2 linked regions of the Thermosynechococcus vestitus BP-1 genome follow. The protein of the gene in region 1 interacts with the protein of each later gene in a pairwise test. Links are inferred from orthologs where the notes say so. Each region holds a gene or a part of one and is shown in the gene's direction. Other genes may lie near its edges.

Evidence for each region.
Region 2: the proteins of rpe (region 1) and eno interact in binary tests that used the Escherichia coli proteins (3 or more experiments, as listed by UniProt). The link is inferred for Thermosynechococcus vestitus BP-1 from one-to-one orthologs.

The regions. Positions count from the first base shown.
Region 1 is NC_004113.1:2,474,457-2,478,122, reverse strand. Bases 733-3,666 are described here. They hold rpe (ribulose-phosphate 3-epimerase), read left to right. Parts: upstream 733-1,818; coding sequence 1,819-2,514; downstream 2,515-3,666. Other genes in these bases: thiO (glycine oxidase ThiO), read right to left, coding at 2,511-3,617; TLL_RS12045 (hypothetical protein), read right to left, coding at 945-1,613; TLL_RS12050 (tRNA isopentenyl-2-thiomethyl-A-37 hydroxylase MiaE), read left to right, coding at 733-942. Also shown: TLL_RS12055 (universal stress protein), read left to right, coding at 1-353; more of TLL_RS12050, read left to right, coding at 310-732. UniProt on the Escherichia coli protein: Catalyzes the reversible epimerization of D-ribulose 5-phosphate to D-xylulose 5-phosphate.
Region 2 is NC_004113.1:673,065-680,465, forward strand. Bases 55-2,922 are described here. They hold eno (phosphopyruvate hydratase), read left to right. Parts: upstream 55-782; coding sequence 783-2,063; downstream 2,064-2,922. Other genes in these bases: TLL_RS03355 (heavy metal translocating P-type ATPase), read right to left, coding at 55-555; rsmA (16S rRNA (adenine(1518)-N(6)/adenine(1519)-N(6))-dimethyltransferase RsmA), read left to right, coding at 2,067-2,861; TLL_RS03370 (E3 ubiquitin ligase family protein), read right to left, coding at 2,847-2,922. Also shown: more of TLL_RS03355, read right to left, coding at 1-54; more of TLL_RS03370, read right to left, coding at 2,923-3,611; biotin synthase BioB, read right to left, coding at 3,797-4,804; pheT (phenylalanine--tRNA ligase subunit beta), read right to left, coding at 4,815-7,280; TLL_RS03385 (ribonuclease HII), read right to left, coding at 7,321-7,401. UniProt on the Escherichia coli protein: Catalyzes the reversible conversion of 2-phosphoglycerate (2-PG) into phosphoenolpyruvate (PEP). It is essential for the degradation of carbohydrates via glycolysis.

The DNA.
Region 1 (3,666 bases):
CCGACCCGATCTTTACGACCCCTTTGGCTTCAGGCGTATATGTGGGACTCCACGAAGAAGTGATGCGCGCCTATGCTGAGCAGTGGGAAAACTTTGAGCAAAAAGGCTTGGATATGTTGCGCAACCTCACCCAAATTGCCACTGAAAAGGGGGTGCCCACTGAATTTACCCAAGCCTTGGGGGATGCGGGTCGTGCCATTTGTGATCTGGCTAAGGATTGGGAAAGCGATTTGATTGTGCTGGGACGGCGGGGTCTCAAGGGCTTGAGTGAATTTTTCCTCGGCAGTGTCAGCAACTATGTGCTCCACAATGCCCACTGTTGTGTACTCACTGTCCAACGCCGCCGTGATTGAGACTCCCGTTCGCATTAAGTTCCTCCTCCAACCTACCCGTCGTGAGTGGGTAGAGCAGGCGATCGCTCACCTAGATACGATTTTGCTCGATCACTCCCACTGTGAGCGCAAAGCTGCTGGGGTAGCGATCAATCTCATGTTTCGCTATCCTTCCCACAAACCATTGGTGAATGCCCTCACCGATATTGCCCAAGAGGAGCTCGACCACTTTCGCCAAGTCAATCAGCAATTAGAACGCCGCCACATTGCCCTTGCGCCCCTAAGTCCGCCCCCCTATGCCTCTCGCTTGAATGCAGCTGTCCGCCAACAGGAACCCCAGCGCCTCTTGGATCGCCTATTGGTCTGTGCCTTGATTGAAGCCCGCAGCCATGAGCGGTTGCAACTGTTGGCTCAGCACTGCCCAGAGGGCGAACTAGCGGCGTTCTTTGCGAGCCTAGTGACCTCTGAGGCACGCCACTATGGCACCTATTGGTCCTTGGCCTATGGCTCCTTTGGTCAAGAGGTAGTGGCAGAGCGATTACAGCAGTTAGCTGCTCTTGAAAGTGAAATTCTCAGCACCCCCTATCCCTTGCCGCGGATGCACAGTTAGCCTTAAATCGCTGGCGGTGTTGCCCCTTGAGCAGTAGTGGGCTGACCGACTGTAACGCGTACAGTTTGGCCAAATTGCTCCAAAACCACTGCGGGTGTGGTGTTATAGGCATCAATTGCGCGAACAAGCACATTGCCCGCGATCCTATCCCCCACCTGCACCGTGCGAGTCACATTCTCCTTGGGTGAGCGAATAATCGCTTGGAGGCGGCCATTCACGGCAGCCACACCAAAAACTTGCACAGCTTGGGCATCAACGGGTGGTGGTGGCGGGGGCGGAGTGGGTAGTGTAGGCCGGCTAGCGGTACCACCAGTCCCTGTACCAGTGCTCCCTGGTCCAGAAGTGCCATTGCCACCTCCTTCCCCAGGGCCACCATTCTTAACGCCACCAGTGTTGGGTACCCGCACGGGATCAAAAGGATTCGAGCGACCAATATTCGGAAGTCCCTCAATGTAGGTTTTGGGGTCGGTGGGTGGGGTGAGGGCGGCAACCGGAGAGCCGGCAGCACTGGGTTCGGGGGCGGTGGCTTCCGGGGGGGTGGGAGTTGCTGTGGGGGGAACAGGGGGTTGATTCGTGATTTCTGTTTCAGTAACCATCAAGCCACAGCCACTGATGGCTGAGGCTAGCCACCCGGCTGCAATGGTCATCATCTTGGTCCGCTGTTTCAACATTTGGCGTCTCACCCTTGGATGATGGTCTGGCGGTGCAGACATGCTCTTTGTTGCCTACTATAAAATGTACTGTTAGCTTGTAGTGGCTATGCATAGGCAGTTGCCAAAGTGGTCTTCGGTGCTCTGAGGGGCCGCCAGTTGCTGTGGAAGCGATCGCTCGGTACACTGAGAACAACTGTAACGTTATTTACGGAATGAATCGGTCATGAGTGCTAAGCCCGTCGTGATTGCTCCCTCCATTCTCTCTGCGGACTTTAGTCGTTTGGGTGAAGAGATCCAAGCGGTGGATCGGGCGGGAGCCGACTGGATCCATGTGGACGTGATGGATGGTCGTTTTGTTCCCAATATCACGATTGGGCCATTGATTGTTGAGGCAATTCGCCCCTTGACCCAAAAGCCCCTCGATGTCCACCTAATGATTGTCGAGCCAGAAAAATACGTGGCTGATTTTGCCAAGGCGGGTGCAGATATTATCTCTGTCCATGCTGAGCACAATGCCTCACCCCACCTCCATCGCACCCTCTGTCAAATCCGTGAACTGGGCAAACAGGCGGGGGTGGTGCTCAATCCCTCGAGCCCGCTTGAGCTCATTGAGTACGTCCTGGAGGTCTGTGACCTTGTCCTAATTATGAGTGTCAACCCCGGTTTTGGTGGCCAGAAGTTTATTCCGGCAGTGCTACCGAAAATTCGGCGACTACGGCAACTGTGTGAAGAGCGTGGCCTAGATCCATGGATTGAAGTGGATGGTGGACTCAAGGTGGACAATACTTGGCAAGTCCTCGAAGCAGGTGCCAATGCCATTGTGGCGGGTTCAGCCGTCTTTAATGCCCCCGACTATGCCGCTGCGATCGCGGGTATTCGCAATAGCAAACGCCCTAGCCCTGAGTTGGTGACTGCCTAGGCCCTGGTTTCTGAGGGCGCCTGAAATCGCTGCCAGGAAAAGGCCTTGAGGTGGCGATCGCCCGTCTGGTGCAGGATCAAGTTAGCCATCAGTTTCGCTGTAATTGGGGCCAGCAAAATACCATTGCGGTAATGCCCCGTTGCCAGGTAAAGATTGGCAGCTGGTCCTTGACCCAAAATAGGTAAGTCATCGGGGGTGGCTGGACGATACCCCCACCAGGTATCAATCACTTCGTAGTTTGCCAATTCTGGCATAACGGCGGTGGCACGGTTCAGCAGTGCTTGCAGGCCAGCAACCGTCGTCCCCTCTTGAAAACCGACATCTTCACTAGTGGCACCCACCACCACTTTGCCAGAGCGCCGCGGCACAAGATAGAGCTGATCGCCAAAGATCACATGGTTCAGCAGGGGTTGCCCCGGGGGTTTCAGTGCTAACATTTGCCCCTTGCGGGGGGTGACCGGTAGAGGCAGGAGGCTTTGTGACCATGCCCCTGTGGCCAAAATGTAAATCCCCGCCGACCACCGCCCGCGATCGCTCTCTAACGCTGTAATCTCTCCCTGCGGCGTTTGCTGAAAACGCTGAACAGTAATGCCCTCAATGACCTCAATGCCCAAAAGGCGAGCTGCACTCACCAGCACTTTGGCCAAGTTGCGTGTGTTCACCTGACCCTCCTGGGGAAACCACCAAGCCCCTAGCACACTCTCTGCAAAGCCCGGCTGATAGTTCGCTAGTTCAGAGGTATCCAACCAGCGGCTATCGGCTTCCATGGGGTGGGTGCGATCGCGCTGTCGCTCATCGGTCACCGGTGCCAAAATACCACAGGGCCAGTAGCCTGCATCCAGTCCCGTCAGTTGTTCAAGCTTCTCGATCCAACTGGGATACAAATTGCGGCTGGCTGTGCACAAATTCCACATGGCCCCGGCCGGCAAACCTTCTGCTTGGGGGGCGAGCATTCCCGCTGCTGCATGGAGCGCTGCTTCTCGAAACTGGCGACTGAGAACCGTCGGCCGTGCCCCCCGCAATGCCAACTCAATGGCGATCGCGAGCCCCATGGTGCCACCACCAATAATCAAAATGTCCCGCTGTTCATCCCCAAGGATCATTCTTGACACTTCAATCCCAACTGATCGATTTCTTTATCTTGGCACCTGC
Region 2 (7,401 bases), 1.8 Mb from region 1 along the record:
ATCGAGGAAGTCAATCGTTAACTGTTTCTCCTCTTGAATCGCCTCCCAGGCTCGCTGAAACACTGGCATGGCTCCAGCAATGACCACCGCAGCAATCACATAGCCGGGAATGGGTACCCCCATCAGGGAGGCCACACTCAAACCCAAACCCAGAGCTGGTAAGCCCAGGCGTTCCCAATAGTTAATTGGGTGAGCTTCAACGGCAGGGGTGGCCTTTTCAGCACTCAGGGCAGGAAGGTCTGGATTGGCGGCTACTTGAATTGACTCAAAAATTTGCCCCTGAATCATTGCTAGGGCTTCACCAAAAAGCTTGGGGTTATATTCCACCACAAGGGAGCAAGCCGGGGGGTTAATGCGTGCCGCCGTCACTGCGGGTAAACTGCCAACAGCGTAGAGCAGCCGTGCCCCATACTCAGCATCAAAGCCCAACCGCGGAATACGAATCCGAAAGCGGCCCCTAATCCAATGCACAACCTGATAGTGAACAGTTTCTGTGGTGATAGGCCGCTCAGCTATTTCAGGCTGTGGGGAACGACTGCGGGCAATAGTAGTCATGATGGATTCCTACGAATGGTCGGGCAAATGAAGCTAACTAAAGGTCTAGGTAGTTATTAGTCCCGACTTTGTGGATAATCTACACCAAAGTTGACTCACAATTAAACCCGTCTTAGACAAAAGAGGCAATGCCCTACAGGACGCTTTATAGCCTAGGTTATCCTCAAACTATTTCAGTTTTATGGGGCATCTATCGTACAATCTAGCTGCATATTGAGGATAAGCAGATGATGGATACGGCGATCGCAACCATTCGTGCCCGCGAAATTCTCGACTCGCGGGGTCGCCCCACGGTAGAAGCAGAAGTTGAACTGGAGTGTGGCATTGTCGGACTGGCTCAGGTTCCTAGTGGTGCCTCAACAGGGAGTTTTGAGGCCCATGAATTGCGGGACGGTGATCCCAAGCGCTATGGTGGCAAAGGCGTCCTCAGCGCCGTTGAAAACATTGAAACCAGGATTCTCAGTGCCCTTGTCGATCTCAACGCCCTGGATCAAACGGTGATTGACCAGTGCCTCTTGGAACTGGATGGCAGTGAGAATAAATCCAACCTCGGTGCCAATGCCATTCTGGCGGTTTCCCTTGCCACGGCTAAAGCCGCCGCTGAATATCTTGGTCAACCCCTCTACCGCTACTTGGGGGGGCCTCTGGCCAATGTCCTACCCGTGCCCATGATGAATGTGATCAATGGCGGGGCCCACGCGGCCAACAACATTGATTTTCAGGAATTCATGATCATGCCCATTGGTGCCCCTAGTTTTCGGGAGGGTTTGCGCTGGGGGGCAGAGGTTTTTGCTGCTCTGAGTAAGGTGCTGGCTGATAAGGGTTTACTGACTGGTGTGGGGGATGAAGGGGGGTTTGCGCCCAACCTAGACTCCAACCAAGCAGCTTTGGATATTTTGCTGCAGGCGATTGAAACAGCGGGTTACAGACCCGGCACTGACGTGGCCCTAGCCCTCGATGTTGCCGCCAATGAGTTTTATGAAGACGGCAAATATGTGTTTGATAATACCAGCCGTACGGCCTCTGAGTTAATCCGCTACTACGACCAATTGGTAAGCACCTATCCCATTATTTCCATTGAGGATGGGCTGCAGGAGGAGGACTGGGACAACTGGGCACTCTTGACGGAAACCCTGGGGAGTCGCATTCAACTAGTGGGGGATGATCTGTTTGTCACCAATCCCAAGCGTTTGCAACGGGGAATTGACAATGGCGTGGCCAATGCCATCTTGATTAAGCTTAACCAGATTGGTTCGTTAACTGAAACTCTGCAAACCATTGATCTGGCAACCCGCAAGGGTTACCGCGCCGTGATTAGCCACCGCTCTGGGGAAACAGAAGATACTACGATTGCGGATTTAGCTGTAGCTACCCGTGCGGGTCAAATTAAAACGGGTTCCCTGTGTCGGAGTGAACGGGTGGCCAAGTACAATCGCCTGCTGCGCATTGAAGCAGAACTGGGGGATCAGGCGGTCTATGCCCCCAAGGTGGGCTTGGGGCCGCGCTAGGTGATTCGCGCCCGCAAACGGTTTGGCCAGCATTGGCTGCGCAGTGAAGCCATTTTAGCTCAGATCATTGCAGCTGCTGAACTGCACCCGGGCGATCGCGTCCTAGAAATTGGTCCTGGTCGGGGTGCCCTCACTCGACCCCTGTTAGTTAGCGGTGCTGAAGTGGTTGCCGTTGAACTGGATCGGGATCTCTGTGGCCAGTTGCGGCGGCAGTTTGACAGTGAGCGGTTCCAGTTGATTGAGGGGGATATTCTGCGGCTGGACTTAGCCCCCTTGGGGTGTAACAAAGTAGTGGCCAATATCCCCTACAACATCACGGGACCATTGCTGGGGCATTTGCTTGGCAGTATCGCCCGACCGCGTCGCCCGGCCTTTGAGCGGTTGATTCTACTCGTGCAAAAAGAAATAGGCGATCGCCTGATGGCCTCACCCGGCAGCAAGGCCTACGGTGCCCTCTCCGTACGGGTGCAATTTCTGGCCACCTGTGAGAAGGTGTGTGCCGTGCCCCCCCGTGCCTTTCAGCCGCCGCCTAAGGTGGATTCGGTGGTGGTTTGTCTGCGGCCCCACAGGACACTGCCAAGGGTAGGATCGCCCCAATGGCTAGAAACTCTACTAAAACAAGGGTTTGCCACTCGTCGCAAGATGCTGGCCAATGCCCTTAAGTCCCTCGTGGAGCCGGAGCAGGTGCGCCAAGCACTGCTTCAATTGGGGCGAGATGCCAATAGCCGTGCTGAAGCCCTCAGCCTAGAGGATTGGCTAGCCCTCAGTGAGGTCCTACGACAACTACAGCAGAATTAGCAGGATCCCCAAGCCGCTAAAGACGCCGGCAGCAATGATGGAGGCACGGGCATACTGCCTCACTTTTTTGGTGAGGTTTTCTTCTGATTCAAGGGAAATAAAGAATAGTTGCCCCTTCTGGTGAGGACGCCTAATGCGCAGCTTTCCCCGCTCATCACTGGCAGTGCCCACCACGAACACCTGCTGATTCACTGGCAAAATCCACTCTTCATAGCGATACCCAACTGTATCGCTGTGCTTGGGCAGACTGCTCAAGTCCATCTGAAACCGACCGAAGGCCAAGTGGGTAGTGTTGTTGTCCTCTTGAAATTCATTGAGAACCTGAACCGTCTCAATTTCTGCGCCGCGGGGATCGACGTAGATTTCCATATCACCATCGCGCAGGCGGAAGGGAATGGTCTGCGTATTACTACTGAGGATCTCGTGACGATATTTGGTTTCCGAGGAGCCATCCTCGTGACTCTCTGTTGTTTTGTATACGCGACTCACACACAGCCGATAGTGGACGCAGGGCAGTCGCTTTAACTCTGAAACCAAAGGCCGATCCGCCACAATTTGACCAGAGATCTTCACATATTCCTGCAGGTAGCCCCCACCAATTTCTTGAGCCACTCGCCGTTGCAGCTCATGTAATTGTGCTGGGGTTGAAGAGACGGCCAAGTTAAGGGCGCGTACCTTTAAGCGATAATCCCACCAACCACAAAGCACAAGGACTGCGATGACCAGCAAGATGCCACCGAGAACACCCATGGAAGCCTGCGCAAAGCCACCTGGGTTCAGTGTAGCATGGGGTCAATTGGAAGACGCAGTTGGATGACGGGCGCCTGAGGATGGGCAAATTGTAACGCTACCTTACAGCCGCGCCTGGGAATTGTCAGCAGTCCCTAGGACAACCAATTCTGGTGGGGTGAGTTGGGGGTGCAAGGAGTGGCGCTTCACGGGGCGATCGCCCGCCCTTCGGGGTCTTCAAGCACAAAGCCGGCATCGGCAATCATTTGCCAATCTTGGTGGGGAGCTTGCCCGGGGGTGGTCAGATAGTCGCCAATAAACATAGAGTTGGCGGCGTAGAGGCCAAGGGGTTGGAGCGATCGCAGGTGCACTTCGCGGCCACCGGCAATGCGGATCTCTTGGCGCGGCAAGAGGAAACGAAACAGCACGAGAATGCGTAAACAGTGGCGCGGATTGAGGGTGTGCTGTTCGCCAAGGGGCGTCCCCGGAATGGGAATCAAAAAGTTCACTGGTACACTGGTGACCTGACGCTGCCGCAGGAAGAGGGCAAGATCAATCACATCGTCATCGGATTCCCCCATGCCTAAGATGCCCCCAGAGCAGGTTGTAATTCCAGCGGCTTGGATATTGGCTAAGGTCTGGTCGCGATCCCTAAAGGTGTGGGTGGTACAAATTTCACTGTAGAAGTTTTCCGAGGTATTCAGGTTGTGATTGACGCGATCTACACCCGCTGCCGCCAGCCGTGCCGTTTGCTCAGGGGTGAGTAAGCCCAAGCAGGCACAAATTTTCAGGGGATAGCGTTCCTTGACCGCTCGAATAGCGGCGAGCACTTGCTCAAAGACCTTTTCACTGGGCGATCGCCCGGAAATCACCATGCAAAATGTACCGGCCTTGAGGTGGGCAGCGCGATCAGCAGCAGCAAGGATTTTTTCCTGGGAGAGGAGGGGATACTTTTCAATCTCAGCCGTCGAAATTTTGGACTGGGAGCAGTAGTGACAGTCTTCCGGACACAGACCACTTTGGGCATTCAGGAGATAGTGCAGCCGTACCCGATTGCCCCAGTAGTGGTAGCGGACCCGATAGGCTGCCGCCAGTTGATTCAGGAGTTCTGTATCGGGGGCTTGGAGCACCGCTCGCGCCTGATCGCGGCTGAGGCACTCATCGGCAAGGGCCAAATTGGCAAGGTGCTGCCAGTCGGTCGTCAAAGTACTCATGGGGTAGCTCTTAACTACGAAGGGTAACGGCGTATTTTTCCACAAGACTATCGCGGATGCGCTGATGGAGTTCATTCACCTCGGCTTCGGTGAGGGTGCGATCGCTGGCGCGGTACGTGAGGCGAAAGGCCAAACTGCGCTGCCCTGCGGGGACACCGCTGCCACTGTACTCATCAAAGAGTTCGACACTCTCTAGGAAAGAGTCACGCCCCCCCGCTGCTTTCCAAATGGTGCGACTGAGTTCCGCTACCGTGAGTGCCGTGGGTGCAAAGAAGGCAAGGTCGCGATCGCTGGCGGGATAGGTTGAAAAGGGCTGAAAGACGATCTGGCGATAGCGCTCCTCCAGGCGACTTAAGAGCACCTCCAGATCCAGTTCAAAGACATAGATTGCCGCGGGAATCTCGAGAGTGGCCGCATACTGGGGATGTAACTGGCCAAAGATACCGAGGCGCTCTCCCTGTAAACAGAGAACCGCTGTGCGCCCCGGATGTAACCGTTCATCGTGGCGATCGCTCTGATATTCCACATTTAAACCAAAGCGCTGAAAAACGCTCTCAAGAATCCCCTTGGCTTCGTACCATGTCAGGGGCTGAGGCTGTTGCGAGCGGCGCACCCATTTACCCTGCCATGGATCACCCCCGATGATGCCCCCCAGGCGATCGTTTTCCCAAAGACCCTCCTCATCTTGACCAAAGACACGGCCAATTTCAAAACCATTGAGGGGCGGATTCCCCTGTTCGTGGTTGTAGCGGAAGGCCTGCACGAGACCCGTAATGAGATCTGTCCGCAGTGAAGAAAACTCAGCGACTAGAGGATTCACAACCGTGACTTGATTCGGCTGCCCCCCCTTGACCCAGGAATAGTGCATTAATTCCGTCAGGCCTGCCCCACGAAAGGCTGCCCGTACCTCCCGCAGTAGGGTGAGTTCTAGGGGCAATGCCCCCACCTCCGTCTGGGCTGGCAAGGTTTCCTCAAAGCGATCGTAGCCGTAGAGTCGCGCAATCTCCTCAATGAGATCTACCTCCCGCTCAATATCACGGAAGCGGTAGGGGGGTACCGTTACCGACCACACCACTAACTCGTCCTCAAGGGTTTCTTGACGGCTGAGGTGAAAGCCAAGGCGGCTGAGTAGCTCTTCAACGGTCTCTGGGTCCAAATAGGCGGGTTCATCGCTGTCCTCTGCCTCAGACACCACGGCCCCTAAAAGCCGATGCACCTGTTCCAGCCGCAGGGTGAGGGTACGTTCGAGGGGCGGACGCTGATCCGCCAGCGTGGTATCGCTGACTGTTCCTTGGGCAATTTCTTTTAGGAGGGCGATCGCCTCAGCGGTGGCTGCCTCGAGTTCTGCTGGGTTAACCCCCCGTTCATAGCGCGCTGAAGCTTCCGTGCGCAATCCCTGGGCACGAGCCGATCGCCGGATCACTGGACTGGCAAAGAGGGCCGCCTCAAGAAAGACGTTCTGAGTCCCTGGGTGCACCTCGGTCTCTTCGCCCCCCATCACCCCTGCTAGGGCAACGGGCACATCGCCGGCGGTAATCAGCAGATTCTCCGAACTCAGGCGGCGCTCCTGACCATCCAAGGTTTTCAACGTTTCTCCCGCCTTGGCAAAGCGCACACCAACGCTAACCGGCGTTTGGGCAGCAACTTTTTGCAACCGATCCCAATCAAAGGCATGGAGGGGTTGCCCCCACTTCAGCAGGATGTAGTTAGTAATGTCCACCACGTTGTTAATGGCTCGCAAACCCGCAGCCTCTAACCGTTGCTGCAGCCACAGGGGTGAAGGGGCAATCTGGACATGGGTGATCAGTGTGCCACAGTAGGCAGGACAGGCCTGAGGGTCAGCGATCGCCAGTTGTACAGGCCCTTTAGCGCCGGACTTTTTGGGGGCGATCGCCCTTGGGGTTGGCAGCGTCAAGGGGGCACCGGTTAATGCCGCCACTTCACGGGCAATCCCCACCATACTCAGGGCATCGGCGCGGTTGGCGGTGGAGGTGAGGTGCAAAATCACATCATCCAAGCCCAACAGGGGACGTACATCTTCGCCTACGGTGACTGCATCAGTGAATGTATGAATGCCCTCAGACTCTTTGGTTAGCCCCAATTCAGCAAGGGAGCAGATCATGCCTTCGGACTTTACCCCCCGCAGTTTGGCTGGTCGAATTTTCAGATCAATCTTTGCCAGATAGGCCCCCGGTAGGGCCACGGGGACATACAAGCCGGCGGCGGCATTGGGTGCCCCACAGACAATGGTACGGGGTTCCCCTTGACCCACATCGACTTGGCAGACCCGTAATTTTTGGGCATTGGGATGGGGTTCACAGGCCAGAATATACCCCACCACAACCCCTTCAGCCCATGTGCGCCGATCTTCAATGTCTTCGACTTCAAACCCCGCCATCGTCAGGCGATCGGCCAACATCGTTACATCGAGATCAACGGCCACCAGTTCCCGTAGCCAGCGAAGGGAAACCCGCATGGAATCCTCAAAATAACGTCGTACTTTGCCATTCTTCAGCCTACTCTGCTGGGATGGCATTACACAAGTGTGCCTCGGAAGGAAGCAAGGATTTCAGGAACGATCGCCGATGCCAAGGGGT